2 regions of the Paenibacillus sp. GCM10023250 genome follow, and region 1 is predicted to be linked to the other one. Evidence: a T-box and tRNA genes for the amino acid it is inferred to sense, from the RefSeq annotation. Region 1 holds a T-box; the other holds one or more tRNA genes.
What was found. A T-box is a leader RNA that pairs with one kind of tRNA and senses whether it is charged. The one in region 1 lies ahead of leuS (leucine--tRNA ligase), so its partner is inferred to be a tRNA-Leu.
Positions count from the first base shown of each region.

Region 1 (15,754 bases):
GAAATGTGTCAAACAGGAACGATCCGGTTATCTTAATAGCAAACTGACGATGCGTTTCGGGAGGGTCAAGCATGATGACGAAGGAGCAGTGGAACGGGCGGCGGGTCGACGATTACTTGGACTTGTACAATTACGCGGGGGCGATCGGAGACAACGCCTGGCAGGCGGAAATCGTGGAAGTATTGCGGCGGAAGGACGCCGCCCGCGACGAGACCGTCCGGGAACGGACGAAGGAACAGCTGTGGCTGCAATTCAACGCGATCAACTATAAGATGATGGAGCTGTTCGCGCTGATGCGCCAAAGCGGCAGCTCTGAGGAGGAAGCCGCCATCCGGGATTCGATCGGGCAGCTGAAGCTGCGGCGGCTGGATCTCGTGAAGCAGATCAAGGAGCTGTGCTGACGAACCGCGGCACGCACCCGAGCCGCCCACGGCGAATCGCCCACGCCGAATAAGCCCTTGCCAGCCTTATCGTCCGCGGCCGGCAAGGGCTTATTCAGCGTTTGAATCGGGTGCCTTCGTCAGTCGACGATCAATTTGCCGACCATGTTGGCATGGCCCGAGCCGCACATGACCGAGCAATGGTACGGGTGTTCGCCCGTCTTGTCGGCGGTGAAGGTCGCGGTACCATTGTTCTCTTTGATGTCCACGTTGAAATCCGGTATCGCGAAGCCGTGCGAGCCGGCTTCGTCGACGAGCGTCACCGTCACTTTATCGCCCTGCTTCACGTGAATTTCGGGTTGGTCGAATTTGAAGTTGGTCGCCTTGACCGTTATGTTCTGCGCGCCTCCGCCGCCGGCGTTCGTACCGGCGTTCGTGCCGGCATTCGTTCCTGTGTTCGTTCCCGCATTCGTGCCGCCGTTATTCGCGGCATCGTTGTTCTTGCTGCCGCCGCAGCCGGTCAGCGCCAGCGCCGCCATGCAAACGAGCGCCGCCGTAAAAAAGCCCTTGCCCAGTCGGTTATTCATCGTTCATCCTCCTTATTTAGCTTGTTCCAATTCCTTGACGGGCTGCTGCTGCTCTTCCGTCGCGTCGTCGATTATAATGCCCTTCGTCGAGTTGCGGAATTCGCGCAGCGTATCGCCGAACGCGCGGCCGAGCTGCGGCAGCTTGGCCGGCCCGAAAACGATGAGCGCGATGGCCAGAATGATGATCAGCCCGGAAATGCCGACATTGTTGAACATGCGGATGACCTCCTTTCCCGTATCGGTTGAATGCGCGGTGCGCGCTTATGGCATCGCCGGCTTCAGTGCCCGTTTCTCCCGCCTCCGAAAATACCGGATGCTGACGAAAGCGCTGATCTCGAACAGCAGGATGAGTGGAAGCGTCACCGACAGATGCGAGACGAAATCCGGTGGAGAGATGAGCGAACCCAGTACGGCCAAGCCGACGTACGCAAACTTGCGCGCCTGCTTCAGCTTTCCTGGCGTGAGCAGCCCGATGCGGGTCAGCAGGAGCAGCACGAGCGGCATTTCGAACGCGATGCCCATCGGCAGCAGGAAGCTGACGAGGAAGGACACGTAATGCTGGATGCCGTACACCTCTTGCGCCCCAATCGACCGATTGAGCTTGATCATGAACGCGATCATCATCGGCAGGGCGACCAGGTAGCCGAACAGCACGCCGGCCGCGAACAGCAGCAGCGAAAGCGGCACGTACATCAGCGTCGCCTTCGCTTCCGATTCGGTCATCCCCGGCCGCGCGAACGCCCACAGCTGGTAGACGAACACCGGCAGCGATAGCAGCAGCCCGACCATGAGCGCGCATTTCATATAGACGGCCAGACCATCGGACAGCGAGAAGACGCTCCATTCCACCTTCACCGATCCGAGATGCGTCTTGACGAAATGCAGCAAGCGCGGCGACGCGTAAAGACCGGCGGCCAGGGAAAGCACGAACCACGCCGCCGCAACGATGAGCCGCTTGCGCAGCTCCGTCAAATGCGCGATCAGCTCCCGGTCCGCGGACAGTTTGCCGTTCTCCCGGCCGCTCATGTGAGCGGTCCGGGTTTGGCGATATATTTGGCGATGCCTTCCGCCGCCCGGTAGGCGAGCGCCCCGACGGTCGCCGTCGGGTTGAACCCGCTGTTATGCGAGAACGCCGACGCACCGACGACGAACACGTTCGGGGCATCCCACATTTGCAAGTAGTTATTGACGACCGACGTCTTGGGATCGCTTCCCATAATGGCGCCGCCCGTATTATGCGTGGACTGGTACGGCACGATGTTGTACTGCTTGATGGAGTTATGAACCTCCGTCTGTGTGCCCCCCATCCCGTCGGCGATTTCCTTCGTCTTACCCGCGATGTACGTCACGAGCTCGCGGTCCTGGTCCTCGAAGTCGAACGTCAGCCGGATCAGCGGCAGGCCGAGCGCGTCCTTGTAGGTCGGATCGAGATCAAGGTAATGGTGGCGCCACGGCATGCTGGAGCCCTGCGCCGCCACGGTCAGCACGCGGTTCGAGTAATGGAGCGTCTGCTTCTTGAATTCGGCGCCCCATTTGGCGGTGCCCATCGGCGCGGGCTGGAACTGGATCGGCCTCGCGCCCGTCTGCGTGAACCGGATGTTCGCGCCGTGCAGAAACTTCAGGTCCGCGTGATCGAAATTGTCGCCATTGTAATCGTCGATGCTGCTGCCGAGCGCCCCCGCGCCCATCGCCAGGTTGAATTCGCGGTCCTCGTACATGACGTTCGTGCTGGCGCCGTTCACTTGATAGGCGTAGTTGCGGCCGACCGCGCCCGTGTCGGATTGCGGGTCGTACGGCCGGCCGAGCTTGGAGAGCAGCAGCAGGCGGACGTTGGAGAACAGGTAGCTCGCGAGAATGACGACGTCCGCCGGCTGAATGTACTCTTCGCCGGTCGGTGTATTGACGTAACGGACGCCCGTCGCCTTCTTGCCATCGTGCAGCACTTCCGTTACGGTCGAATGCGTCCGGAGGTCCAGCTTGCCCGTCTTCTGGGCGACGGGCAGCACCGTGACGACAGGATCGGATTTCGCCCCGTATTCGCAGCCGAACCGCTCGCAGTAGCCGCAGTATTGGCAGGCCGCCCGCTCGATGCCGTCCGGGTTTTTGTACAGCTCGGTCAGGTTGGCCGACGGAATGACGTACGGGTGGTAACCGAGCTTCTTCGCCGCATCCTCGAACAGCTTCATGCCCGGCGTTTTCTTCATCGGGCCGACCGGGAACGGCTTGGACATCTTCCCGACGTTCGGCTGGGTTGTCTGCTCGCCGCCGATGCCGGCCATCTGCTCGAATTTCACGTAATACGGCTCCAGCTCGTCGTAGGTGATGCCCCAGTCGCGGATCGCCATGCCTTCCGGAATTTTTTTGGCGCCGTAGCGCTCGATCGTCTTGCTGCGGATCTGGAAATCGTACGGCAGGAACCGGTAATACTGGCCGTTCCAATGGACGCCCGCGCCGCCCAGCCCTTCGCCGAGCAGGAACGAGCCGTAGCTGCGCATCGGCAGAGCCCGCTGCTTGTCCGTGTTGCGGAACGTGACCGTTTCTTTGGACAAATCCTGCATCAGCTCGTAGCGGGACGCGTAGCGCAGCTCGTCGTGCACATGGAAGTAATCCTGCGTGTTCCGGCTTTTGCCCCGCTCCAGCCCGACCACGGAATGGCCGGCCTTCGTCAGTTCCGCGGCGAGGATGCCGCCGACCCAGCCCATGCCGACGATGACGATCGGCACTTTCGGAAGTTTCGTAGCCATGGTCTCCTTCCTCCTCCTAACCCATTTCCAAATGATCGCTTAAGCTCAACGGCTCCATCTTAACGAACTCGTCCTTCTCGATGTCGTTGAAGTAGCTCATCTGGTTGCCCGGGAAGTTGCGCATGCGCCAGCCTCCCATGTTCTTGTTGCCGCCGTACAGCGGATCCGCATAGACGCCCTCGATCGTCAAGTTCAGGAAATAGTTGAAGAACGTCGAAGCCGGTACGCCTTTCAAATGCACCGCGTCCGACTCGAAATCGCCGAGCACCTTGTCCTGCTCCTCGGGCGCCAGATCCGGAAATCCCTTCTGATATTTGTCGTTGCTGTATAAATTAAGCGCGTCCAGGCCGAGGGCGATCAGTTCCCTCCGCTTGAAGGACAGCTGGTAGCCCTGCGTCGCCTCGGACTTGTAAAACGGCGGGTTCATGTACTCGCGTCCGTTCAAGCCGTAGGAACTGGCCATTTGATGGTCGATGAAAAAGGCGACGCCGAGCTCCTTCGCCCCCGGACCCGACTCGTCCTGCGGATAGATGCGTTCGGCCGCCGCCTCCGCCGTCAGAAACTGATCCTGGTTGAAGTACATCAGCGCTTGGTTATAATCGCGGTCCGCCGCTTGCGCCGCCTTCTTCTGATCGGTCTGCTGCACGCGCGGTGCCGGCTGGTTCTTCGTCTGCTTCGCATTCGCCCCGATCAGACCGCCGATGACGCCGCCGACCACGACGCCGCCAATCGCGGTACCCGAATACTTGAGAAACTGCCTGCGCGACTCGTCGCGGGGCTGCTCGGGCGGATCTTGCTTGTTCGCCATGCCACTCGCCTCTCTTCCGAAAGTTGGGGAACTCCTTGAGGTTAGTCTTTTCCAGCGAACGCAGCATTATCCACGAATGGGAAACTTCCGGCGGCGAAGCGCGGCCCGGCAGCGAAGCGTGGCCCGGCGGCGAACGGCGCAGGGCCGCGTTAAGGCGCTGCGGCCAAGACCGTCCGCTTGCTCAAGGACCCGTCGGGGGCGATCCGGAATTGAACCTCCCCGTTCAGATCCGTTCTCGCGGCAGGGATGCCGGCAGCTTGCAGCCGCTCCACGACGGTCGGATGCGGATGCCCGTAGATGTTGTTTCGTCCGACGGAGATGACCGCCTGCGCCGGATGCCAGTACGCGAGCCAGTCGTCCGTCGTCGACGTTTTGCTCCCGTGATGGGAAATCTTCATGACGTCGACCGGCGCCGAAAGCTGCTGCTGCTCCGGCGACGGCGGCTGCTCCTGCAGCTGCTTCATCAGGCTGCGCTCCTCGGCGGCGTCGGCGTCGCCGGCGAACAGAAACCGCCTGCCGTACAGGTCGAGCAGCACCGCGACGCTCTCGCCGTTCTGTTCGTCGGCTTTGGGCACGGCGGGCGTCCCTTTGCCGGCTTCGAGCAGCACCGGCGGAGAGCCGATGATCCGGATGCTGGCATGCGGGTCGATATCCCAGACGCGGCCGCCTTCCGCGCGGTAGAGCGGGATGCCTGCGTCCACCGCTTCCCGCAGCAGGGCGACGGCATCCGGGGAGTCCTTGACCGAGCCGTTCCACAGCACGGCGCGGACGGGGATGGACGCCATCACCGCGAGCAATCCCTTGATATGGTCGCTGTCGAGATGCGACAGCACGAGCAGGTCGAGTGCGTGCACGCCCCGCTGCTGCAGCAGCGGCACGACGACCTTGCGCCCGACTTCAAACGGATCCTTGCGCTGCCGCCATGGCTCGCGGCTGCCGAACTCGACGGCACCGCCGCCGTCGATCAGGATATGTTTGCCGCCCGGAGTCCGAACGTAGACGGAATCGCCCTGGCCGACGTCGAGAAACGCGACGTAGCCGTCCCGGTCGAGCGTATCCGGGAAATACGCGAAGAGCGCCAGCCCGGCCAGCGCCGCGGCGGCGAGCCCGAGCAGGACGCGGTTCCGCTTAAGCATGCCGGGCGATGCCGCAGGCAGCTGGATGAACGGCGCCGACCACACCTCCTCGGCGCCGCTTGCGGCTGGCGGCGGAGAGCGGAGCGGCTGCGTCGGCTCGTCCTCCGTCAGCTGCGCGGACGACAGCGGCAGGCCGTCCGGCAAGGAGCCGGGGTCGGCCGCATCAATCGTGCCGCGTTCGGCTTCCTCCTCGGCCCGTTTGGCCGCCTGAAGCGAGCCGAGCGCCCGGAACGCCAGCGCGAGCGCCGCGTAGATCACCGCGACCCACCACAGCGGCGGCGTCGCCCAGATCAGCCGGAAGCTCTTCCACCCGCTCAGCTTCAGGACGAAGCCGAAGGTCAAGTCGTTGCCGACCGCCGCGATCGCGGCGGCGAGCGCACCGGCCGGATGCCACAGTCCGTCCAGCACGAGGGAGGCGCCGCCGAGCGGCATGACGATGAAGCTGATGAACGGCACGAGCACGAGATTGGCCGCGATGGACAGCACGTGCAGCTGATTGAAGTAATAGATCGTCAGCGGCAGCGATACCGCCTGCGCGACGACCGTGACCGCGAGCAGGTCGCACAGCGACTTGCTCCACCATTTGCGGCCCCGGGGCAGCAAGCCGCGGACCGGCGTCGTGCCGAGCATGAGTCCGGCCGTCACGAGGAACGACAGCTGGAACCCGACGTTGCCCAGCATGTACGGGTCCCAGACGAGCATGAGCAGGGCGGCCGCCGCGAGCAAATGCAGGCCGTCCTTCAGCTTGTGAAGGCGAGCCGCCGCGAGTCCGAGCATCGCCATGATGCCGGCACGGACGACCGACGGCGAAGCGCCCGCGAGGAACACGTAGAACGGCACCGCCGCGATGAGGACGAGAAGCATCCGCTCGCGCGTCATTCGAAGCAGCCGCAGCAAGCTGCCGAGCACGTACAGGAACACGGCGACGTGCAGCCCCGAAATCGCCAAAATATGCGTCAGTCCGAGCTGCGAAAACCGTTGGAACATGTCCGGATCGAGGTCGTCGCTGATGCCGAGGACGAGGCCTTTCATATAGCCGGCCTGAACGCCGGGGTACAGCGCATCCATCCGCTTGCCGAGCGCGGCGCGCAGCGCGTCGATCGGCTCCAGCAGCGCGGCCACGGTCCAGCGCGGGCCGGGTTCGGTCCTTACGGCGGCCGCGCCGGCCGCGCCGAGCACCCAATGGATGCGCTGGCCATGCAAATACGCGCGGTAATCGAAGCCGCCGAAATTGCTGCCCGCGGACGGCACCGACAGCGTCCCGGCGACGGTCACCCGCTGCCCGCGGCGCCAATCTCCCGCGATGTCCAGCTCCCGCTCCTCCGCCAGCTTCACCTGCACGAGCAGCAGCTCCCCGCCGAGCGCGGCGGGCGCTGCATCGTCGCCGTCCCGCAGCGTAAGCCTGCCGCCCGACACGCGAAACTGCACCCGGTCGCCGTCGATCTCCGGCGGAGATGCGATCGTCCCGGCCAGCTCCGCCGCGAATTCGGCGGCGTCCGCCGGCGAAGCCGCAAGCGCCGCGGCATATTGCGCCGGCAGCGCCGCGACGTTGCGGGCATCGGCCCAGGACCGCTGCCCGGCCGCCAGCCCGTACGCCGCCAAGCAAGCGGCGGCGAGCGGCCACGAGCTGCGCCGCGCCAGCGCCAGCGCCGCGAGCGCGGCCAGCAGTGCGGCGCCGGCATGCCGGCGGCCGCCGAGCTGCCCAGCACCCAGCAGACCGTAAACCAAACGAGCGGCCTCCCCGTCATGCCAGTTCCTCCCCTTTCGCTTTTTCATGTTCGATTGTTTTACCCGCGCCTTCCCGAAAACGCAAAAAACCCCCGGCCCGCCCCGGAAGCGCGTCCCCGGCCGATAAGGCCGGGGTGCCGCTTCCTGGGGCAGCCAGAGGTTCTTCCTCATGGATGCATATGCGGTTATATGACTACGAGACGACGTTCATGACGGCTTGCGCCGGCGGCTCGTACGGTGTCAATTGACGGAATGCGATGCCCATGACGCCCATGAGCGCTTCAACCTTCTCGCTGTCCTTGTGGTAGACGCGGTGATAGACGATCTCCTTGATGCCGCTGTTGGCCAGCATATTCGCGCACGTCCAGCAGGGCTGGTCCGTCACGTAGACCGTCGAGCCTTCGCGGTCGATCCGGTCAGTGAAAAGCAGCAAATTTTGCTCCGCGTGAATGGTGCGGATGCAGCGCTGCTTCTTGATCATCCGCTCGGCGCCGTCCTCGACCTGCAGCTCGTATTCCTCCACGATCATGCAGCCGTCCTCGGAGCAGTCCGCCACGCCCATCGGCGCGCCGTTGTAAGCCGTGCCGAGCAGCTTCTTGCCCTGCACGAGCACCGCCCCGACATGCCGCCGCGGGCAGCGCGAACGGGTCGCGGCCATATAGGCGATGTCCATGAAATACGTATCCCAGTCTTTTCTCGCGTTATCGTTTGCTTCCGGTACCATGGCTTGCAAGTCTTCCTTCCTTCGGGAGCCGGCCTTCGGCTTACTGCTGGCTGGCCGCCAATGCTTGTGTTAAATCGTGCAAAATATCGTCGATGCCTTCCGTGCCGACGGACAGCCGGATCATACCCGGCGTCACGCCCGCCGCGGTCTGCTCGCTCTCTTCGAGCTGCTGGTGCGTCGTGCTCGCGGGATGAATGATGAGCGACTTGGAGTCGCCGACGTTCGCCAAATGCGAAAACAGCTGAACCGCGTCGATCACTTTCTTGCCAGCTTCGACGCCGCCCTTGATGCCGAACGTCAGAATGGCGCCTTGTCCCCGCGGTAAATACTTCTGCGCGAGATCGTAGGACGGATGGCTTTCGAGCCCCGGGTAATTGACCCACTCCACCGCTTCGTGTGCTTCTAGGAACCGGGCCACGGCCAGCGCGTTCGCGCTGTGGCGCTCCATACGCAGATGCAGCGTCTCGAGCCCCTGCAGCAGCAGGAACGAGTTGAACGGTGAAATCGCCGCGCCCATGTCGCGCAGCAGCTGCACGCGCATTTTAATGATAAACGCGATCGGCCCTACCGCGTCCGTATAGACGACGCCGTGGTAGCTCGGATCCGGCTCGGTCAAGCCCGGGAACTTGCCGCTTCCCTTCCAGTCGAACTTGCCGCCGTCAACGACGACGCCGCCGATGGACGTGCCGTGGCCGCCGATGAATTTGGTGGCGGAATGGACGACGATGTCCGCGCCGTGCTCGATCGGCCGGCACAAGTACGGGCTCGGGAACGTATTGTCGACGATGAGCGGAATGCCGTGCTTATGCGCGATGTTCGCCACCGCTTCGATGTCGATGATGTCGCCCTTCGGATTGCCGATCGTCTCGGCGTAGAGCGCTTTCGTGCGGTCCGTGATCGCGGCTTCGAAATTGGCCGGGTTCGACGGGTCGACGAACTTCGTCCGGATGCCCAGCTTCGGGAACGTGTGCGCGAACAGGTTGTACGTACCGCCGTACAGGCTCGTCGCGGATACGATCTCGTCGCCGGCCTGCGCGATGTTGAGAATCGAATATGTAATGGCGGCTTGTCCGGAAGCGACGGCCAGCGCGGCCGGCGCGCCTTCGAGGGCGGCGATCCGCTTCTCGAACACGTCGCTGGTCGGATTCATGATGCGGGTATAAATATTGCCGAATTCCTTAAGCGCAAACAAGTTTGCCGCATGGTCCGTATCCCGGAAACCGTAAGAAGTCGTCTGGTAAATCGGTACTGCGCGGGAAAGGGTCGCCGGGTCGATTTCCTGGCCTCCGTGGACGGATAGCGTTTCGATAGAAAGCTTTCGTTGTTCGGACATTAGACATTTCCTCCTCGCCTGATTGGACGGGATGGCAAAGATCCCGTTCTCTACCATTGTCGCACAATCATGGCTGCAGAACAATGAAAGACTTCATCTTTTCTAGTAGTTTCGGACCAATGCCTTTGACCCGAAGCAGGTCGTCCGCACTCTTGAACGGCCCGTTGCGCTCGCGGTCGTCGGCGATCCCCTTCGCCTTCGCCGCCCCGATCCCCGGCAGCTCGTCGAGCTCCTCCGGCGTCGCGCGGTTGATATCGACTTTGCCATCGGCCGACACGGCGCCGGAGCCGGAGAATGCGCCGGCATCGGCCGCGCTCTTGTTCGGCGCTGCCGTCCCGGGATTCCCGCCGGTTATGCCGGCTTCCGCGCCGCCGGGCGCCGGCATGCCGGCGCCCGTCCCGCCAGCCCCTGCGCTTGCATCCGCTCCGGCCGCGTTCGTTCCCCCGCCCTTCGCGCCCGAGTCGGTCCCGGCTGCCTTGCCGCCGCCATGGCCCGGCGCATCCGCCTTGCCGGCTTCGAGCGCGTCGAGCGCTTCGTCCGCCTGCGCGTTCATCGCGGTCCATTGCGGCGGCCGCGCGGACGCGTCGCGCTGCATCAGCGCCGCCGCGATGAGCGCGACGGATGCGGCGGCGCACAGCGCGGCGGCCCACCACCCGCCGCGCCGCCGGTGCTGCCCTATTGCTCGTTTCGTCATGTGGATCTCCCCTTCGTCGTTCTGCGATCTTTTTATGATAATCGGTCATGTCGGCCTTGCCCGCGCGCATAGTGTAGTAAGAGCATCTTCGTTCCGGGCCGAATTGCCCATCCGAAGCGTTCGTCGGGCCATACGGCCACCAAACGTCTGTTGAAGCTGCGCCAACGAAAGGCGGGCGCATGGGAGGGATTGCAATGAATGTCGGGTTTATCGGGATTGGAAGCATGGGCAGCCTGCTGATCGATGCGTTCATCGGATCGGGCGCACTCAAACCATCGCAAATCACGGCCAGCAATCGAACATTCGCGAAAGCAGCCTGCCTCGCCGACCGACACCCCGGCTTGCAGGCCGTCCCCCTCAACCGCGATGCCGTGACCGGCAAGGACATCGTGTTCCTGTGCGTCAAGCCGATGGAATACAAAACGGTGCTCGACGGCATACGCGAACACATGCAGGCGAGCCAGCTGATCGTATCGATCACGAGCCCCGTCCTGCTGGACCAGCTGGAGGACGCCCTGCCCTGCAAGGTGGCCAAGGTCATTCCCAGCATCACCAATTACGTGTGCAGCGGCGCCTCGCTCTGCATGTACGGCAGCCGGATGACCGAAGCCGACATCGCCCGGCTGAACGGCCTGCTGTCTTATATCAGCGAACCGCTTCACATCGACGAGTCGCATACGCGCATCGTCTCGGATCTGTCCAGCATCGGACCCGCGATCATGTCCTGCCTGCTGCAGCGGTTCATCGACGCGGCGGCCGAGGAGACCGGCATTCCGCGCGAGCAGGCCCGGCTCATCGCGAGCGAAATGCTGCTCGGCACGGGGCAGCTGCTGACCTCGGGCGGCATGTCGCCGGAGGAGCTGCAGGCCAGGGTTGTCGTGCCGGGCGGCATCACGGCGCAGGCGCTCGCGCTGCTGAACCGCGAGCTCGACGGCGTGTTCAACCGGGTCATCCGGGCGACGCACGCCAAGTATCATGAAGATTTGGAGCGCGTCGCCGACAGTTTATACGGCAAAGAGGTGAACGGCCCTTAACGCATGCTTTGCGTTAAGAGGTCGTTCACCTCTTTTTTGTACTCGCAGGGGATTAGCCTGCGACGATATTGACGAGCTTGCCTTTGACCACGATCAGCTTGCGGACCGTCTTGCCCGCGATGGCTTCGGCCACTTTGTCCGACGCCTTCGCGATCCGCTCCATCTCCGCTTCGTCCGTATCGGCCGCGATGGAGAGGCGGTCGACGATCTTGCCGTTCACCTGCACGACGATTTCGATCTCCTGATCGACCGTCCACGCTTCGTCGTACGACGGCCATGCCGCGTACGTCAGCGCGTCTTCGCGGCCGAGCTTCGACCACAGCTCCTCGGCGATGTGCGGCGCGAGCGGGGACAGCATCTGCACGAAATGCTCCATCGCCTCGCGCGGCAGCGAGTCTGCCTTGTACGCATCGTTGACGAAGATCATCAACTGGCTGATCGCCGTGTTGAAGCGCAGGTTTTCGTAGTCGTCCGTCACCTTCTTCACGGTACGGTGCCACGTCCGTTTGAACGCGTCGGAGGAACCGCCGCCGATCTTCTCGCTCAGCTCGCCGTTCTCGCCGACGAACAAGCGCCATACACGGCCGAGGAAGCGGTACATGCCTTCCACGCCGTTCGTATTCCACGGCTTCGTCGCTTCCAGCGGGCCCATGAACATTTCGTACATGCGCAGCGTGTCCGCGCCGTATACGTTCACGATGTCGTCCGGGTTGATCACGTTGCCGCGCGATTTGGACATCTTCTCGTTGTTCGTGCCGAGAATCATCCCTTGGTTGACCAGCTTGTGGAACGGCTCCTTCGTATCGACCACGCCGATATCGTACAGCACCTTATGCCAGAAGCGGGCATAGAGCAGGTGAAGCACCGCGTGCTCCGCACCGCCGATGTAGAGGTCGACCGGCAGCCATTCCTGCTGCTTCTCCTTCGAACACAGCTCCTGGTCGTTGCGCGGATCGATGAAGCGCAGGTAGTACCAGCAGCTGCCCGCCCACTGCGGCATCGTGTTCGTCTCGCGGCGCGCGCGCATGCCCGTCTCGGGATCGACCGTCTCGACCCACTCCGTCACGTTCGCGAGCGGCGATTCGCCCGTGCCCGACGGCTTGATCTGGTCGACGTCCGGCAGCAGCAGCGGCAGCTGATCTTCCGGCACCGGCTTCATCGTGCCGTCCTCCAGATGGAGAATCGGAATCGGTTCGCCCCAATACCGCTGGCGGCTGAAGAGCCAGTCGCGAAGACGGTACGTCACCTTGCCTTGTCCCTTGCCTTCCGCTTCCAGCCACGCGATGGCCTTCGGAATCGCTTCTTCGGTGCCGAGTCCGTTCAGGAACCCAGAATTGACGTGCGGTCCGTCACCGGCGAAGGCGGCCTGCTCGACGTCGCCGCCCTGTACCACTTCCACGATCGGCAGGCCGAACTGCTGCGCAAACTCCCAGTCGCGCTCGTCATGGCCCGGAACCGCCATGATCGCGCCCGTGCCGTAACCGGCCAGCACGTAATCGGCGATCCAGACCGGCACGCGCTCGCCGTTGATCGGGTTGATCGCGTAAGCGCCCGTGAACACGCCGGTTTTGTCCTTCGCCAAATCCGTGCGCTCCAGATCGCTCTTGCGCGCGGCCGTCTCCTGATAGTCCTTGACCGCCGCCGACTGCTCCGGCGAGGTGATCGCTGCCACGAGCTCGTGCTCCGGTGCGAGCACGCAGTACGTCGCGCCGAACAGCGTATCCGGACGGGTCGTGAACACGGCGAGCGAAGCGTCATGGCCGTCGATCGCGAACGTCACTTCCGCGCCCTTGGACTTGCCGATCCAGTTGCGCTGCATGTCCTTGATGCTCTCCGTCCAGTCGAGCTCCTCCAAATCCTCGAGCAAGCGCTCCGCGTATTCCGTGATCTTCAACACCCATTGGCGCATCGGCTTGCGGATGACCGGATGGTTGCCGCGTTCGCTGAGGCCGTTGATGACCTCTTCGTTCGCGAGCACCGTGCCGAGCGCCGGGCACCAGTTCACCGGCACTTCCGCGACGTACGCGAGGCCCTTCTTGTACAGCTGGATGAAGATCCACTGCGTCCATTTGTAATACTCCGGATCCGTCGTACTGAATTCGCGGTCCCAGTCGTACGAGAAGCCGAGCGACTTGATCTGGCGCCGGAAATTATTGATGTTCTTGACCGTGATCTCGCGCGGGTGCTCGCCCGTGTCGAGCGCGTGCTGCTCCGCCGGCAGGCCGAACGCGTCCCAGCCCATCGGGTGAAGGACGTTGTAGCCGCGCATCCGCTTATACCGGGATACGATATCCGTGGCCGTATAGCCCTCCGGATGGCCGACGTGAAGTCCCGCCCCCGACGGGTACGGGAACATGTCCAGCGCGTAAAATTTCGGCTTGGCCGGATCCTCGGTCGTTTTGAACGTTTTATTTTCGTCCCAGTGCTTCTGCCATTTCGGCTCGATGACAAGCGGGTTGTACCCCTGCTGTTCCTGGCGTTCCTGCGTCATGATTCGTGTGCCTCCCTGTTCTATGGCCTGCGCCTACCGCGCAAGCGGCAATAAAAAAACCTCCCGCCCCCAGCGATTGTCGCTAGGGACGAGAGGATTGCGCTCCCGTGGTACCACCCTAGTTAACGGACGGATATGCTTTACCGCCGTTCACTCGTGACCCTTAACGCGGGCGAAACGGCATGCCTTCCCGAATCCGAGATCCGGTCCGCATGCGGCTCCGAGGCGAGTTCGCTTCGCGCTGGTCCGGCTTCCACCACCCGCCGGCTCTCTTGACCTAACGCGTCCCAAGCTACTGCTCCTCTTCAACGCCTTACAAAAAGATGGTTACTTCAATTATAATGAAACCGCCCCGCCCCTGTCAAGGCAGGAAGCGCCCAATCCAACCAAGATCGGACAAGATTCACTTCACCGCGGCGAAAAACAATCGTTCCGTGTCGCTATCCGGCGGCTCCAGCTCGAAATCCGCATACACATCGACCCGGGAGAACCCCGTCGCCAACAGCGCTTCCCGAAGCCATTCCGCGTCGTACGCGCGCTGCACGTGCACTTCCTCGATCCGCGCGTACGCGCCGCCGGACCGCTCCGCGAATATCGTCAGCCGATGCTCGATCTCCATCCGGTCCTCGTCCAGCTCGCTCGTCCAGATGTAGGCGATATCCGGCTCGTCCAGCACGAACGGCTGCTCCTCCGCATAGCGCGCCAGCGTCCGCGGCGCGTGGACATCGAACAGGAAGACGCCGCCCGGCTTGAGCCCGCGGTACGTCGCCTGGAACGCGTCCAGCACGTCGTCGTCCTCCGTCAAATAATTGAGGCAGTCGCAAAAGGAAACGACGCTGTCGGCCGGCCGGCCGATGTCCCATTCCGTCATGTCCTGCCGCAGCCAGACAGTCGTACCGCTGCCGGCAGCCTCGTCCTGCTTGCACCGGGCGATCGCCAGCATGTCGGACGATAAGTCAATCCCGTATACCGTATAGCCCGCCCGCGCGAGCGGAAGAGCGATGCTGCCCGTGCCGCAGCCCAGGTCGACCACGGTCGACGGCTTCCCGTACCGCCGCCAGCAGGCGTCCGCGAACGCGAGCCACCGCGGATACGGCATGTCCGCCATGAGCCGGTCGTACACGGAGGCGAATTGCGTATACGCTTCCATCGTCGGCCTCCTACTCCTGCGAGCCCGGCTTCGCGGCCGTATCGGCCATCCCGGCCGCATGCTTCGCGTCGCCGTCCGGCGCTTCGCCGCGCCCGCCTGCCGCGTCCGCTTCGGTCAGCTTCGTCCAGCTGCCATCCTGCGCGACGAGGCCGTCGCGCATCAGCTTCCCGAGCGCCCGCTTGAACGCGCTTTTGCTAATGCCGAACTTCTGCTTGATGATGTCCGCGCTCGTCTCGTCCGAATACGGCATCGCTCCGTTCGGGCGCGCCTTCATGAACGCCAGGATCCGGTCGGAATCCTCGAGACGGCCGACTTCCTTGCGCTGGTTCATCGACAGGTTCACGCGCCCGTCCTCGCGGACGAACGTCACCCGCGCCTTCACCCGCTCCCCGAGCCGGAGCAGCCTTGTCCGGTCGCCCGACGGGATGAAGCCGAACGCACCGAAGCCGAGCACCCCGCCGTCGATCATGACGAACGAGCCGATCTTCAGCGTCTTCGTAACCCAGCCTTCCACCCACGTGTTCTGCCAGGACGTCGGCGCCCGGAACGCCAGCTCCGCGAGCTCCTCCTCGAACGCGACCTTCGCGACCAGCCGGCCGATCTTGTCATGCGCGAGAATGACGTGCACCTCGTCGCCGCGCTGCGGACGCAGCTCCTTCAGTTCCGGCTGCTCCGACAGCGGCAGCAGCAGTTGGCGGCCAAGCCCCATCTCGAGAAAAGCGCCGATGCGCGGATGAATGTCAGCCACCGCGAGCCGCGCCACTTCGCCGAGGCGAATGAGCGGCTTCTTCATCGTGGCGGCGAGACGGTCCTCGGAATCGTAGAAGAGGAACACGTCGTAAAATTGCCCGATTTGCGGACGATGGCCGACGAGCTCCGTATAATGCATCAGCACTTCGTTCTCGCCGTCCGTCATGAAGTAGCCGTAGGGCGACACTTCCCGCG
Region 1 is NZ_JBHSHY010000025.1:34,689-50,442, reverse strand. Features, by position in the region: gene ACFPB1_RS18610 (hypothetical protein) at 72-401, shown strand; gene ACFPB1_RS18605 (cytochrome C oxidase subunit II) at 521-967, opposite strand; gene tatA (twin-arginine translocase TatA/TatE family subunit) at 980-1,183, opposite strand; gene tatC (twin-arginine translocase subunit TatC) at 1,229-1,993, opposite strand; gene ACFPB1_RS18590 (GMC family oxidoreductase) at 1,990-3,711, opposite strand; gene ACFPB1_RS18585 (gluconate 2-dehydrogenase subunit 3 family protein) at 3,728-4,519, opposite strand; gene ACFPB1_RS18580 (ComEC/Rec2 family competence protein) at 4,669-7,383, opposite strand; gene ACFPB1_RS18575 (deoxycytidylate deaminase) at 7,577-8,107, opposite strand; gene ACFPB1_RS18570 (homocysteine synthase) at 8,148-9,440, opposite strand; gene ACFPB1_RS18565 (ComEA family DNA-binding protein) at 9,508-10,134, opposite strand; gene comER (late competence protein ComER) at 10,329-11,168, shown strand; gene leuS (leucine--tRNA ligase) at 11,221-13,659, opposite strand; T-box leader at 13,741-13,977, opposite strand; gene ACFPB1_RS18550 (class I SAM-dependent DNA methyltransferase) at 14,063-14,809, opposite strand; gene ACFPB1_RS18545 (S1 RNA-binding domain-containing protein) at 14,820-15,754, opposite strand, start outside.

Region 2 (15,754 bases), on a different contig from region 1:
AAGTGCGGACGGGATAAGCGCTGAAAGCATCTAAGCGTGAAGCCCCCCTCAAGATGAGATTTCCCAATTAGTAAGACCCCTTGAAGACGACGAGGTTGATAGGTTCGAGGTGGAAGCGTGGCAACGCGTGGAGCTGACGAATACTAATCGGTCGAGGGCTTATCCTAATGTCTCATACCTGAGACGACCAGCTGATGTTGAATTGCATATCATCGTATCCGGTTTTCAAGGTGTTTCTTTCTTCAACTGAAGATACACCCACTTCTGAGTGGGTTTTTTATTGGCCTTTAGCTCAGCTGGTTAGAGCGCACCCCTGATAAGGGTGAGGTCGGTGGTTCGAGTCCACTAAGGCCAACCAACCTCCCTTTCCGGGTAACATACGGGGCCATAGCTCAGCTGGGAGAGCGCCTGCCTTGCAAGCAGGAGGTCAGCGGTTCGATCCCGCTTGGCTCCACCATGATGCGATCTATTCCCTGATAGCTCAGTTGGTAGAGCACTCGACTGTTAATCGAGTTGTCACAGGTTCGAGTCCTGTTCGGGGAGCCATCTGTGGAGAGCTGTCCGAGTGGTCGAAGGAGCACGATTGGAAATCGTGTATACGTTAACCGCGTATCGAGGGTTCGAATCCCTCGCTCTCCGCCATGCTTCCCTTTGAGGCGAGGCTGCGTCATTCCGATTACATATCGGGTATACCTATTCATACGGCCCGTTGGTCAAGTGGTTAAGACACCTCCCTTTCACGGAGGTAACAGGGGTTCGAGTCCCCTACGGGTCACCATCTTTCATGGAGGCTTAGCTCAGCTGGGAGAGCATCTGCCTTACAAGCAGAGGGTCGGGGGTTCGATCCCCTCAGCCTCCACCATGAACAATTTTACATTATCGCGGGGTGGAGCAGCTCGGTAGCTCGTCGGGCTCATAACCCGAAGGCCGCAGGTTCAAATCCTGCCCCCGCAACCAATTAAGATCGGCATTTCGCCGATGCCATTATTTAAGTGTGGAGCCGTGGTGTAGAGGCCTAACATGCCTGCCTGTCACGCAGGAGACCGCGGGTTCGAATCCCGTCGGCTCCGCCATTTTCACTCTGTATCGTGCGTTGTCTCCGGACATCCGAACAATCGTCCGAAGAGCAGAGGCACGAATCGGGAATAGCTTGGCTCGGTAGCTCAGTTGGTAGAGCAGAGGACTGAAAATCCTCGTGTCGGCGGTTCGATTCCGTCCCGAGCCACCATGAACGACATCATCTGCCGGTGTAGCTCAATTGGTAGAGCAACTGACTTGTAATCAGTAGGTTGGGGGTTCAAGTCCTCTCGCCGGCACCATTTATTTGGAGGATTAGCGAAGTGGCCAAACGCGGGAGACTGTAAATCTCTTCCTTCCAGGTTCGGTGGTTCGAATCCATCATCCTCCACCATTTCATTGGGGATTAGCCAAGCGGTAAGGCAACGGACTTTGACTCCGTCATGCCTAGGTTCGAATCCTAGATCCCCAGCCATCGTCATGAGCCATTAGCTCAGTTGGTAGAGCACCTGACTTTTAATCAGGGTGTCGTAGGTTCGAGTCCTACATGGCTCACTTTTATTGAATACGCGGTTGTGGTGGAATTGGCAGACACGCTATCTTGAGGGGGTAGTGCCCACCGGGCGTAAGGGTTCGAGTCCCTTCAACCGCACCATTTCATCTTCACATGCGGTCATGGCGGAATTGGCAGACGCGCTAGATTCAGGTTCTAGTGGTGTAACAGCCGTGGAGGTTCAAGTCCTCTTGACCGCACCATCTGCGGAAGTGGCTCAGCGGTAGAGCATCGCCTTGCCAAGGCGAGGGTCGCGGGTTCGATTCCCGTCTTCCGCTCCATTTTTTTGGCGCCATAGCCAAGTGGTAAGGCATAGCTCTGCAAAAGCTTGACCCCCAGTTCGAATCTGGGTGGCGCCTCCACAATTGTTTTGTGCCCTTAGCTCAGCTGGATAGAGCGTTTGACTACGAATCAAAAGGTCAGGAGTTCGAATCTCTTAGGGCACGCCATTTACGGGATGTAGCTCAGCTTGGTAGAGCACCTGGTTTGGGACCAGGGGGTCGCATGTTCGAATCGTGTCATCCCGACCATCTTTTTTTTCCATTGCGGGTGTAGTTCAATGGTAGAACTTCAGCTTCCCAAGCTGATGGCGTGGGTTCGATTCCCATCACCCGCTTTCCTATATGACGCGTAGAAGCCTTTTATCTCCTCGGATAAGAGGTTTTTTGTATACACGGCAGTTGCTTATGGAGTTAAATGAGGATTGCTGGAGCGAGCATCAGAAATTGGCAGCTTCATTGGGTAAAATAATGCTTGAACTTTGGGATGCTTCGATCTAAAATGAGAACATATGTTCCCATGTGAAGGAGCGTCGATAATGAGCTTATCCAGAAAATGTTTGGAAATCGCCTATTCGATCCTAAATTTCAGCGCCAAGCAAGGGTTTCCGCCGACCGTCGACGAAGTGCGGAATTTTGTCGGCTTGCGGAGCTTCGCGACCTTGGAGCCGCATCTGCTGCGGTTGCGGCAGGAAGGGATCCTGCATTGGGAGCCGAGCGAGAGCCGTTCGCTTCGCGTGCTGCGAGCCGAGTTCGTCAAGTCTGCATACCTCGAACGATTGGCCGAAGAACGGGCCGAATACATATACCGTGCTCCTTAACGACATCTATTATTAAGAGCGCGAAGGTCTGTGCCCAACTCGACCGTTATGCTTCCCCCGTATCGAGGAAGATGGACGACAAGCCGGGAATGGAGAGGCTCGGGAAAATTCGAAGTGGGACAGATCGCAGAACGCGCGCTATAATATAGGGCAGAGAGGGGTGTGCGGCCATGCCATACAGTCTGGACATTCGATTCACACCGCTATATGAAGTGATTGGCAGCTTGCATGCCTACATTTGCCGGAAATCGCATAAGAAACTCGATCTGTCCCCATCGTGGCCAAAGGAGGTCGGCGGGCGGCTAGAGCCGGAGCTGGCGGAAATGCTGAACACCACCGACATTGATGCGGCCTGGAAGCTGACGTACCTGCTCGTGTATCTGAGCCCGAGCAAGAATGCCACGGAATTCGCGGCATGGCTTAGAGGCATGACCGCCGGGGACCTGTATGAATTGATGTCGCCTTATGCCAATCAGTTTCCCGCTAATATGGCGGCGTTCCGCGATCGGACCGCCAAGCTGTTCGAGCTGTGGGACGAGCATTATTTTCGGCATCTCGACGGGGCGATCGTCGAGCGGCTGCGGGACGAGGCGTGCAGCCGCAAGCAAGCGCTTCCTTCGGCGGACCCGACGGCCTTCATCGATGAGACGGCCAACGGACTGTTTTTCGAGCCGCTGGAAGGACTGGAGCAGGTCGTGCTCATGCCGCAGTATCATTTTCAGCCATTCAACGTCATCAGCCATTTCGGTCATGTAACGATCTGCCACTATGCCGCCAGAGTCTACGTGGACGACGAGGATTTCCTCTCGCCGCACGAATACCGCATGATCCGGAGCGTGGCGGAGAAGAGCCGGCTTAAAATATTGCGATTTCTGCATCAGGGGCCGCGCTCGTTCATCGAGATCGTGCGCCATCTGGAGCTGTCGAAGGGCATCACGCACGACCATGTGACGAAGCTGCGCCATGCCGGCATGCTGACGGCGCATTTCGAGGGCGAGACGCTGACCGCGTACAGCCTGCGAAGCAGCGCGCTCGCCCAAGTGCATCGCAAAATCATGGACTACATCGAGCAAGGGTAAACAGCCGGCCAGGCGGCTTCCTGGAATCAAAAAAGAATTTCGCCAGCATTTCGCAAGTCTCGGGCACCTCGTGCGGCTCCCGCGCGAGATGCCGCGGCGCGAGACGACTGTCAACCTAGACATCGGAAAAACCATTCCCCACGGTGCTGTACGGACGGTGTGGACATGGTTTTTTTGTGCATTTCTGCAAAGGAAACGCGTCTCGGATATGGCGAACTTTGCATGTTTTCTTTGTGGAAAGAATTATTTTTAAGTTCTCTATTTACAGAACCGCAAAACGTACCTATAATAAAACCAACAACAATGCTGAGTGATTTAATCGGAATTAATCGGCACTCATAAATAGCTGTTACTTTCAGGAGGTCGTCATGAAGAAAAGAATCGTTACTCTGTCCACTGCCATTCTCGCGAGCGCCATTTTGCTGGCCGCTTGCGGCAATAACGCAAACAACGCCGGTACCGCCAACAACGGCGCGAGCAACACCAACCAAGCCGCGGCTGGCAATTCGTCCAACACGACCGCGCCGGATGCCGCAGCCGATGCTTCGGGCACGTTTAAAGCGTCCGACATGTCCAAGCTCCCGGATACGGCGAAGAAGCGCACGGACACGATCATCGTCGGCTTGACCGATCCAAGCGGCGCGTTCACGCCGTACTTCCAGCAGAGCGGATACGACGGCAACGTCTCGTCGCTGCTCTATACGCCGCTCGTGACCGTGGATGACAAAGGTCTTCCGGTACCGGGCCTGGCGGAGAAATGGGACGTGTCCGCGGATAACCTGACGTACACGTATCACCTGCGCAAAGATCTGAAATTCAGCGACGGCTCGCCGCTCACGGCTGACGATGTCGCGTTCACGTGGACGATCCTGTACGACAAATCGTATGATGGCGACTCCCAAGTAAACGCGCTGCTCGTAAAAGGCGGCGAAGATTATAAGGCAGGCAAAGCGACGAGCATCTCCGGCATCAAAGTCATCGATCCGCAGACGATTTCCGTCACGCTCGAGAAGCCGAACGCCAGCGCGCTGACGATGCTCGGCTCGGATGTCCTGTCCAAAGCGTACTACGGCAAGGACTACAAGCAAGGCGACCTGGGCTACATGAAGAAGCTCAGCGGCAGCCCGCTCGGCAACGGTCCGTACAAGCTGGAAAAGTTCATTCCGGGCCAGGAAGTGCGGATGGTCGCGAACGAGAACTATTATGCCGGCAAGCCGAAGACGGAGCACTTCATCTATAAAACGTCTGAAGGCGACACATGGCAGTATCTGGAGACGGGCGAAGTCGACTACGCTTCGTTCAGCGCCACGAAGGAAAACCTTGATAAGCTGAAGGCGCTCGGCTTCGTGAACATCTTGCCGTACACACCGAGCAATTACGGCTACATCCAGCTGAACCTTAAGCACCCTGCGCTGCAGGATAAGCTGGTCCGCCAGGCGCTCACGTACGGTCTCGACCGCCAAAGCATCTATGTGGACGCGAACCAAGGCGCTGGCAAAGTCGCCAATATTCCGGCGTCCCCGACGTCCTGGGCCTACACGGATGACGGCATTAACCCGTACAAGTACGATCCGGACAAAGCAAAGGAACTGCTGGACCAAGCGGGCTGGAAGGTCGGCTCGGGCGGCATCCGCGAGAAGGACGGCAAAGCGCTGACGATCCATTACCTGGGCTCCAAGAGCCCGGCTACGGATATCTTCATCGCCGTGGCGAAGCAGGACTACGAAGCGCTCGGCATCAAGTTCGAGCCGGAGGTCTTCGCGGACTTCAACGCTCTCGTCTCCAAGGTTGAAGGCGGCGATTACGATTTCGCTACGTTCTCGACTCCGCTCCTGACGGATCCTGCGGACGGTCTGGTGCAATTCATCGACGGCGAAATTCCGGGCTACAGCGACGCGAAGTTTAAGGAGCTGTACGATAAAGGCTTGGCGACCTCGAACATCGAGGAGCGTAAAGCCGTATACAAAGAGCTGTTCCAATACCTCAACGACCAGCTGCCGATTATCTTCACGAGCTACAAACAGAGCGTGTACGCTTATAACGGCCGCATTCAAAACCTGAGCGTCAGCCCGTTCAACGGTCTGTCCTCGAGCCTGCCGAACTGGACGCTCGGCCAATAACGCAAGACGAAACGACGAAACGCGATTCCCTGCCCGGCGACCGGGCGGGGAATCGCAGGTTAAGGAGTCGACTATGAGCACGTACATTACAAAGCGGATTTTGTATATGGTCATCATTTTGTTCGCGGCTTCCTTCTTGATCTTCTGCCTGTATGCCTTGACGCCGGGCGATTTCATCACGGGGAACATCAAGCTGACGCCGGAACGCAAAGCGGAGCTGCGGGAGATTTACGGCCTGAATAAGCCCGTGATCGAGCGGTACCTGCTCTGGATGAAGAACGCCTTCCACGGCGACTTCGGTTATTCGCTGGCGCAGCAGAAGCCGGTGCTTACACTGTTCAACCAGTACATCTGGAATTCATTCCTGCTTGCGGTCGTCTCGACGTTCCTGACGTGGCTGATCGCGACTGTCGTCGGCGTCATCGCCGCCTACAAGCAGTATTCGTGGTTCGATACCATCGTCATGGTGGGACTCTTCGCCGCGATGTCGATCCCGTCGTTCTTCATCGGCTTGTTTCTCATCAAGATATTGGCCGTCGACTGGAAGTGGCTGCCGCCGGGCGGGATGCTGACGACGGGAAGCAACGCGACGGGCATGGCGTACGTTAAGGAAGTCATTCATCACATGACCTTGCCGGTCATGGTCATGACGCTGCTCGGCGTCGGGTCGCTGACGCGGTATTTCCGCAGCAACATGATCGAAGTCATCAAACAAGATTATATCCGCACGGCCCGCGCCAAAGGGCTGAAGGAGCGCAAGGTGCTGTTCACGCACGCCCTGCGCAACGCCCTGCTGCCGGCGATTACCTTGGTCGGCTTCGAGCTTCCGGGGCTGTTCGGCGGGTCGCTGATCATCGAGAAAATTTTCAACTGGCCGGGCATCGGCCAACTCTATATGCAGTCCTTCACGCTGCGGGATTACCCGCTGCTGATGGGATTCACGCTGTTTATCGCCATACTGACCGTCATCGGCACGTTCATTTCGGACATTTTGTACCGCGTCGCCGATCCGCGGGTCCGGTTGTAGGAGGGCACGAGGATGTCAACGATTCACGCAGAAGGCACGGGAACGGCGAAGGCCGCGCCCGCGCGCAGAACCGCGCACGCTTCGCTGTGGCGGCAGTCGCTGTCCCGGCTGCGCAAGAACAAGCTGGCCATGCTCGGGCTCGCCGTCGTGGCGTTCATGTTCCTGGCCTGCTTCATCGGCCCGCTGTTCTCGCCGTATACGGATAACAAAATCAACATGGCGTTCATGAACAAGGCGCCGAGCTTGAAGCACTGGCTCGGCACCGACGCGCTCGGCCGCGACGTGCTGACGCGCGTCCTGCAGGCGGGGCGCATCTCGCTGACCGTCGGCATGGCGTCGATGGTGCTGTCGGTGTTCGTCGGCACGCTGCTCGGCGTCATCGCCGGGTATTACCGCGGCGTCGTCGATCAGCTCATCATGCGGCTCGCCGACCTGCTGCTGACAATTCCAAGCCTGCCGTTGCTGTTCATCTTCGGCGCGCTGCTGTCGGAATGGAAGGTGCCGACGGATTACCGGATGTACATCGTCATGCTGATGCTGAGCATCGTCGGCTGGCCGGGGCTTGCCCGGATGATTCGCGGCCAGATGCTCAGTCTGCGGGAACGGGAATATATGCAGGCGACCGTGGTCCTTGGACTGCGCGACCGCCGGAAGCTGTTCAACCATCTGCTGCCCAATCTGGTGCCCTTGATCATCGTCATCGCCACGCTCAATATCGGCGGCGCCATTCTGAGCGAATCGGTGCTGAGCTATTTCGGACTCGGTGTCATGGCGCCGACGCCGACGTGGGGCAACATGATCGACGCGGCGAACAATATGATCGATTTCCAGAACCATCCGTGGCTCTGGATTCCGCCGGGATTCTCGATCTTCGCGACCGTCATCGCCATCAACATCTTCGGCGACGGACTGCGGGACGTGCTGGATCCCAAGCAAAAAAGGTAGGTGCACGCGAGCATGAATAACGTACTTGAGATCGAGCATCTCAGCACGCATTTCCATACCGAAGAGGGCGTTGTGCGGGCCGTGGACGACGTTAGCCTCCGGGTCCGTCCGGGCGAAATCGTCTGCATCGTAGGCGAGTCGGGCAGCGGCAAAAGCATCACGGCGATGTCGGTCATGGGTCTCGTCGAAGGCCCGGCAGGCCGGGTCGCCGGCGGCCGCATCGACTTTGGCGGCGAAGATCTGCTGCAATTGAGCCGCAGCGAACTGCGCGCCATCCGCGGCAACGAGATCGCGATGATTTTCCAAGAGCCGATGACGTCCCTGAATCCGGTGCTGAAGATCGGCGAGCAGTTGATGGAGCCGCTCATGACCCACCGGAAAATGAGCAAAAAAGCGGCGCGCAAGCGGGCGATCGAGCTGATCGGCGAAGTCGGCATCTCCCGCGCGGAGCAGATCGCGGATTCGTATCCGCACGAGCTCAGCGGGGGCATGCTGCAGCGGATCATGATCGCCATCGCCATCTCATGCGATCCGAAGCTGCTCATCGCCGACGAGCCGACGACGGCGCTCGACGTGACGATCCAGGCGCAAATCCTGGACATGCTGCGCCGCTTCAAGGAAGAATCGGGCATGTCGATCCTGCTCATCACGCATGATCTCGGTGTCGTGGCCGAAATGGCGGATTACGTCGTGGTCATGTATGCCGGCAAAGTCGTCGAGGAGGGCGAGGTCGTGGCCCTGTTCGAAAATCCGCAGCATCCGTACACGCAAGGCTTGCTGAAATCGAAGCCGATCATCAACCAGCGCCAGGAAGAGCTCTATTCCATTCCGGGCCAGGTGCCGAATCCGCTCGAGCTGACGCCGTCCTGCTATTTCCACGACCGGTGCGCGCACTGCATGGAGATTTGCCGGACGAAGCAGCCCGCGCTGAAGGACGTCGGCAATGGCCAGCATGTGGCTTGCTGGCTGTACGAGAAGGAGGCGATCGCGCATGGCTGAGGCGCAAGCGCTGCTTGAAGTGAGCCGACTGAAAAAATATTTTCCGATCAAGGCCGGACTGCTCGGCCGGACGGTCGGCCAGGTCAAGGCGGTCGACGATATTAGCTTTACCATCAACAAGGGCGAAACATTCGGCCTCGTCGGAGAATCGGGAAGCGGCAAAAGCACGGTCGGCCGCACGATCCTCCGCTTGAACGAGAAGACGGACGGCGAAGTGCGGTTCGACGGCATCGACTTGTTCGATCTGCCGCCGGATGAGCTGCGCCGCCTGCGGCCGAAGATGCAGTTGATCTTCCAGGATCCGTACAGCTCGCTCAATCCGCGCGTGCGCATCGGCGACGCCATCGGCGAAGCGCTGCTCGACCACGGCCTGGCGTCGCCGGCCGAAGTTCGGGACCGCGTGATGGACGTGCTGACCGCCTGCGGGCTGTCTTCGTACCACTACGGCCGGTTCCCGCACGAATTCTCCGGCGGCCAGCGGCAGCGGATCGGCATCGCCCGCGCGCTGGTGCTGAATCCGGACCTGATCATCGCCGACGAGCCGGTCTCCGCGCTCGACGTATCGATTCAGGCGCAGATCATTAATCTGTTCCGCGGCATGCAGGAGAAGCAGGGACTGACGTACCTGTTCATCTCCCACGACCTTAGCGTCGTCGAGCATCTGTGCTCGCATATCGGCGTCATGTATCTCGGCTCGATGATGGAGACAGCTTCCCGCGACGAGCTGTTCCGCAATCCGCTTCATCCGTACACGAAGGCGCTGCTGTCGGCCGTGCCGGTACCGATTCCGAAGCTGAAGCGCGAGCGGATCGTGCTGAGCGGCGAGCTGCCGAATCCGGCGAACCCGCCGTCCGGCTGTAAGTTCCACACGCGCTGCCCGTTCGCGGTTCCACGCTGCCGCGAGGAAGTGCCGCAATTCCGGGAGGTGGGCAGCGGCCATAAGGTCGCCTGCCATCTCGTATGAGCGGCCGCGTCATTATGCCCCAGCTGTACGCGCTGCAGCTGGAACGGATCATCGCGCGCGGCTTCTCGGCGGACGAGACGCTGGAGCTGCTCCGGCACGGCAGCAAGGAGGAGCTTGCGGCGCGGATCGATCCCAAGCCGACGTGGGAACGGCTGCTGACGTATGCCGAGGAACACTGGGCGAACGTAGAGACGGCGGTGCGTGAAGGTTACCGGTTCTCGTTCCTTACGATCGGCGGTCTCAAGAGCCTGCTCGAGATCAAGTTCCGCAAGCGCGAGGAGACGGATTACCGCTTCACGGGCGAGCGGATCGAGGGGCTCCGGCTGGCGGATTCCGAGCTGGCGCTGCTGCGGAGCATGGTACCGGCGTATTGGGCGTTCATCCCCGCGGATGCCGCGGAAGCGGAAGCGCAGGCCGCTCGGACCGGCGGGAGCGGAGCGCCGGATACGGAGCCGAAGCGGACGGTCGCGATTGCGATGATGCCATAGAAGCAAGGCTAATAGGCTGCAGCAGTTTGCCGAGGGGCGGACTGCCGCAGCCTATTTGTGCTGTGCGCAGGCGGCTAACGAGCCGGCATCGGGGCGCCGCCGCCGCGAAGCACCGCGGCCGAAGCCATTGACAAATAGTCGATCCCATCCTATTATTTTATTGACTGATTAAGTCAATCAAATAAAAAAAGGATGAAGAGCGATGTCGACGGATAACCAACAGGGCTTGTTTCGGCACGGCGAGGTAATATCGATCGATCGGACGCGAATTGGCTATAAATCAATTGGCGAGGGCCCGGGAATCATTCTTGTGCATGGCGCATTACGAGATGCTGACGATTACAGCCGCCTGGCGATCGCGCTCTCCCGAACCTTTACCCTTCACCTCATCGATCGAAGAGGCAGGGGGTTGAGCGGTCCTCAAGGCCCGGAGTATGCTATAAATAAAGAGTGCGAGGACGTTCAAGCCATAAGGGAAGCGACAGGCGCCGACTATTTGATCGGACACAGCTATGGAGGGCTTGTGTCGCTGGAAGCGGCCAGACTGGACCCATCCATCGCCAAAGTAGGCGTGTATGAACCAGGTGTTCTGATTCACCCTATGGACGATGCTTGGATGCGCCTCTATGAGCAGGCGCTGCTGAGGAACGATCGGCGCGGAGCTTTTGCGCATTTCGTGAAAGGAATGGGCCAGACCCCGCTGACTCGGATGCCCGATTGGTACGCAAAATGGATATTGAGGATCATGGTTCGCGGCGAAAAGTGGAGCAAAATCTCTCGATTGCTGCCGCAAAATTTGCAGGAGCACCGTGAGGTGCAGCGGCTCGCTTCTTCATACTTGCATTACAACAGCATCCATGCGGACGTGTTGGTGATTCAAGGGGGCAAGAGCCCGGAGTCCACGAAAGAAACGATGAAGGCGTTACATCGCACGATCAGCCGATCTAAAGTGGAGACCGTGCATGGTCTGGACCATTTTGGACTCGAAAATGAAGGCGCGCCTGATCGAATAGCGAGGATGCTCGCCAACTTTTTCCTTAACTCTGAAGGAGTCTGATGATATGCCGCGCTTAAAGGAAGAGCAGCTTCAACTCATTTACGAAGAACGCAAACGACAGCTTACGGCGGCCGCGGTCAAAGTTTTTGCCCGGCACGGATTACCGGGTACGAAAATCAGCATGATTACCGCGGAAGCAGGTGTGAGCCACGGGCTGTTTTATCATTACTTCAAGACGAAGGAAGAACTGTTTATCTCCCTGGTCCAGGAAGCGGTTGATACATCGCTAAAGGAAATCGACGGTTTGATCCAATTAGCAGTGCCGCCGATCGAAAAAATCAAACTCCTGACGGAAAGCATGCTCGATGCGAGCGGAGCTCCGTATTTTATGCTGCTTCATCGGGCTCGGAATTTTGAAGAGGTTCCCGAAGAGGTCGGCCGGCTGATTCAAAAGCATCCGATGGATATCTACGTCAAACGTTTATTGCCCGTATTCGAGGAAGGCCAACAAAGGGGGGAAATCGCGGACGGGGATGCGGAGGAATTGATCGCCGGCTATCTCGCGATCCTCTCCGGCGTGATGGTGTTGGGTAACGGGTATTCGACTCCCCGAACGGAGTGGCTGCTGCGATACGTCGCAAAGAGATGATTGATCACCCGCGCCGCAGCGGCAAGCTCGGTCCGAACGTAATGTACCAATCATTCATGCTCTGTACTAATTTACGCAATGAAGGAAGGCCGGCGGAGGAAGCCGGAATGGAGGCGAGAACAGCAGCCGGTTTCCAGCCGCGCGCCTGCCCGTGAGCTGTTCGGCGAGCAAGGCGCGAAAGCGGCTGGAAATCGCTGCGTTTTCAGGTATGGCGCGCATTCGGGACATTCCGCGTCCATACGGGACGTTTCGACACGAAAAAATAGGGATTGTCAAAACAAAAGGATACGATTATACTAAATTCACGACGTTATGGAAGCGATACCAGAGTAAATCGACCTACTATATGGTACCGATTCCATGTTTTTTGTTCACGATCTGGTATCGGTACCAGAATATCGTGTTCCGAATCATTACTGAAGGGCGGTGGTTGGACGGGAGAACAAGCCGGCAGGTGAATAGGAAGGTTCGATTGAGGAAAGATTTGAAGGAAGCGGAATGCAGACATCCTATGTGAATGCACTACATTCTTTTAAAATTGGGGGAACGAATCCATGAAAAGAAAGTCCTTTGGTTTGACCGCCATCTTGCTGGCGTGCGTGCTGCTTGTCCTGACGGCTTGCGGCCAAAACGGTTCGAATACGGCATCCAATAATGGCAACCAAGGCGAAAGCGCTTCATCTGGTAAAATCCCGCTGAAGCTGTGGTACTGGAACGGAGCGATATCCGATTCCACGATCGAAGCGGCCAAAGCGAAGTTTCCGAACATCGACCTGCAGGCGGAGAAGCTGCCGTCCGGCGACGATTACTTCACCAAGTTGAAAGCGACGCTCGTCGGCGGCGGCGACGCTCCGGACATCGTGGCGATGGACAGCTGGGTATCCTCGATGCTGGCGTATAAAGACAAATTCGTGAACCTCTACGACCAAGGCGCGAAGGATATCCAATCCAAGTACCTCGACTGGAAATGGAAGATGGCCGCGACGCCGGACGACAAGTACCTGATCGGCCTGCCGATCGACGTGGCGCCGGTCGTGCTCTACTACCGCACCGACCTGCTGGAGAAAGCAGGCATTCCGAACACGCCGGACGCGGTCAGCAGCGCAGTGAAGACGTGGGACGATTACCTGGCCCTGCTGAAGAAGCTCAAGGACGCGACCGGCGCGACGACGGGCAACATCGCCGACGTCTACAACACGGTCATGGGCCAAAGCGACAAGTCGTACTTCGACGAGCAAGGCAACTACATCGGCGATCAGGCGCACGTCAAGGCGGCGTACGATCTGGCGGTCAAGGCTTATCAGCAAGGCCTGACATTCCCGTACTCCAATGGCTCCGAGCAGAACGCCGCGATCAACAACGGCAAGATCGCCATGTACACGGGCGCTTCGTGGGCCGTCGGCGACCTGATGAGCGCGGCGCCGGACACGAAGGGCAAATGGAACATCGCGCATCCGCCGGGCCACGTCGGCAACCAAGGCGGTTCGTTCTTCGGCGCGCTGAGCTCGACCAAGTATCCGAAGGAAGCGTATGAAGTGATCCAATTCCTCGTGAGCCCGGAAAACCTGGTAACGGCCTACAAGGAATTCGGCAACTACCCGTCCACGCCGGAAATCTACAGCAGCCCGGACATGGTCAACAAGAACGATTTCTTCGGCGGTCAAGACCTGAGCCCCGTATTCGCGGACGCCGCGAAGGACGTCAAAATCGCGCACACCGATTCCCGCGACATGGTTGTGAGCACCGCTATCACCGACGCGCTCGTCGCGGTCGACAAGAAGCGCGATCCCGAGAAATCGTGGCAGGACGCGCAGGACAAAATCAAGAAACAGCTGTCCCACTAAGCCGACAGCGGCTACCGGGAGGCAGCCAAGCTTGGCATTCAAAACGGATGGGGCGGGGAAGGGCGCAGGCGCTTCCCCGCGCCAGCCAAGTAACGGAGGAATAGCATGGGAGGCCTTTTGAAAGAAATTTACAAGAGCAGAGCGTTGTATCTGTTTATTTCTCCATTTTATATCCTGTTTCTGATCTTTTCCGTTTTTCCGATTTTCTACTCCGTGTATTTGGCCGGCCATAAATGGGACGGCATCGGGGAGATGAAGTACGTCGGCTTCGACAACTTCACCTACCTGTTCACGGATCCGACGTTCTGGAACGCACTCGTGAACAACATCGCGCTCTGGATCATGGGCAACGCACCGCAGCTAATCTGCGCGCTGATCGTCGCGTTCCTCATCAATATGTCCATCGTACGGTTCAAAGGGTTCTATCGTATCGCTTATTTCTTACCGAATATTACGGCCATGGTCGCAGTCGTTATCATATTCCAGTCCTTGTTCGGCAACCAGTACGGACTGATCAACTTCCTGCTCGAGAAGATCGGGCTGTCCCGCATCGAATGGTTCAACACGCCGTTCGCTTCCCGCGTCGTCATCGCGGCGATGATCTGCTGGCGGTACATGGGCTACAACGCCATCATTTATCTGTCTGGACTGCAGCGGATCCCGAAAGACCTGTACGAAGCGGCCGAGCTCGACGGCGCGTCGACGGCCCAGACGTTTCTGCGGATCACCCTGCCAATGCTGAAGCCGATCATCCTCTTCTCCGTCATGATGTCGACGATCGGCGGCTTCCAGATCTTCACCGAGCCGCAGGTGCTGGCGGGCACGCAGTCCCCGTATCCGGGCACGGACACCGTGGTGCTGTACATGTTCCGCGAAGGCTTCACGTTCCAAAATTACGGTTACGCGGCCGCCGTGTCGTGGGTGCTGTTCGTCATCATCGGCATCCTGTCGCTCATCAACTGGAAGGTCTTCAACAAAAACGACGATTGATAACGAGGTGAAAGCCAGATGGGCAAGGCAAACCAAACCAAAAAGATCTTGCTGCACACCGTGCTGATCATCGGCGTGCTGGTGTCGATCTTCCCGTTTTATTGGCTCGTCGTGATGTCGACGAACCAGACGAGCGCCATCTTCGCGTTCCCTCCGAAGCTCACGTTCGGCGGATACTTCGCGACCAACTTCCAGCACGTGCTGGACAACATGAATTTTTACCGCGCCTTGTTCAACACGCTGTTCATCGCGCTCCTCAGCACGACGCTGCAGCTGTTCTTCAATTCGTTAACGGGGTTTACGTTCGCCAAGTTCAAGTTCCCGGGTTCCCAATGGCTCTTCTACGTCATGATCGCCACGATGATGATCCCGGGACAGATGCTGCTCGTACCCCAATTCATTATCATCAAGACGTTCGGCTGGGTGGGCAGCTACAAGGCGCTGATCGTGCCGGGCATCGCCTCCGCGTTCGGGATCTTCTGGATCCGCCAGTACGCGCTCGCCATTCATACCGAGCTGCTGGAATCCGCGCGCATCGACGGCTGCAGCAAGTTCGGCCAATACTGGCGCATCGCCCTTCCGATTTTGCGGCCAGCGCTCGCGTTTCTCGCGATCACGACGTTCATGGGCGTATGGGAGGATTACCTGTGGCCGCTGATCGTTTTGACGGATACGTCCAAATTCACTTTAATGATTGCGCTCCAGCAGTTAAAATCAGTTCATACCGCAGATTATTCCATGGTCATGACCGGCACGCTTATGGCGACCCTGCCGCTGATCATCGTCTTCCTTGTCGTCAGCCGTCAATTCATTGCCGGCATCATGGAGGGCGCGGTCAAGAGCTGAGGCGCCGCGGCGCATGGGATGGCGAACGAATTGGAGGCTTGGTAGCGCATGGCGCCGAAAATCAAGGATGTGGCGAAGAAGGCAGGCGTATCCGTGACGACCGTATCGCGGGTGCTGAACGGCGAGAAATACGTGAA
Region 2 is NZ_JBHSHY010000032.1:44,288-60,041, reverse strand. Features, by position in the region: partial or broken rRNA gene ACFPB1_RS20770 (23S ribosomal RNA) at 1-167, shown strand, start outside; tRNA gene ACFPB1_RS20765 (tRNA-Ile) at 282-358, shown strand; tRNA gene ACFPB1_RS20760 (tRNA-Ala) at 382-457, shown strand; tRNA gene ACFPB1_RS20755 (tRNA-Asn) at 471-546, shown strand; tRNA gene ACFPB1_RS20750 (tRNA-Ser) at 552-642, shown strand; tRNA gene ACFPB1_RS20745 (tRNA-Glu) at 704-778, shown strand; tRNA gene ACFPB1_RS20740 (tRNA-Val) at 787-862, shown strand; tRNA gene ACFPB1_RS20735 (tRNA-Met) at 881-957, shown strand; tRNA gene ACFPB1_RS20730 (tRNA-Asp) at 997-1,073, shown strand; tRNA gene ACFPB1_RS20725 (tRNA-Phe) at 1,153-1,228, shown strand; tRNA gene ACFPB1_RS20720 (tRNA-Thr) at 1,244-1,319, shown strand; tRNA gene ACFPB1_RS20715 (tRNA-Tyr) at 1,327-1,411, shown strand; tRNA gene ACFPB1_RS20710 (tRNA-Gln) at 1,418-1,492, shown strand; tRNA gene ACFPB1_RS20705 (tRNA-Lys) at 1,500-1,572, shown strand; tRNA gene ACFPB1_RS20700 (tRNA-Leu) at 1,587-1,672, shown strand; tRNA gene ACFPB1_RS20695 (tRNA-Leu) at 1,687-1,773, shown strand; tRNA gene ACFPB1_RS20690 (tRNA-Gly) at 1,777-1,851, shown strand; tRNA gene ACFPB1_RS20685 (tRNA-Cys) at 1,859-1,932, shown strand; tRNA gene ACFPB1_RS20680 (tRNA-Arg) at 1,943-2,019, shown strand; tRNA gene ACFPB1_RS20675 (tRNA-Pro) at 2,024-2,100, shown strand; tRNA gene ACFPB1_RS20670 (tRNA-Gly) at 2,116-2,186, shown strand; gene ACFPB1_RS20665 (LexA family protein) at 2,388-2,669, shown strand; gene ACFPB1_RS20660 (ArsR/SmtB family transcription factor) at 2,993-3,748, shown strand; gene ACFPB1_RS20655 (ABC transporter substrate-binding protein) at 4,117-5,868, shown strand; gene ACFPB1_RS20650 (ABC transporter permease) at 5,942-6,895, shown strand; gene opp4C (oligopeptide ABC transporter permease) at 6,908-7,840, shown strand; gene ACFPB1_RS20640 (ABC transporter ATP-binding protein) at 7,853-8,839, shown strand; gene ACFPB1_RS20635 (ABC transporter ATP-binding protein) at 8,832-9,803, shown strand; gene ACFPB1_RS20630 (hypothetical protein) at 9,818-10,291, shown strand; gene ACFPB1_RS20625 (alpha/beta fold hydrolase) at 10,494-11,348, shown strand; gene ACFPB1_RS20620 (TetR/AcrR family transcriptional regulator) at 11,353-11,937, shown strand; gene ACFPB1_RS20615 (ABC transporter substrate-binding protein) at 12,492-13,781, shown strand; gene ACFPB1_RS20610 (carbohydrate ABC transporter permease) at 13,887-14,771, shown strand; gene ACFPB1_RS20605 (carbohydrate ABC transporter permease) at 14,790-15,617, shown strand; gene ACFPB1_RS20600 (LacI family DNA-binding transcriptional regulator) at 15,666-15,754, shown strand, end outside.
Region 2: it encodes a tRNA-Leu, which carries the amino acid that the T-box ahead of leuS (leucine--tRNA ligase) is inferred to sense. The anticodon was not compared.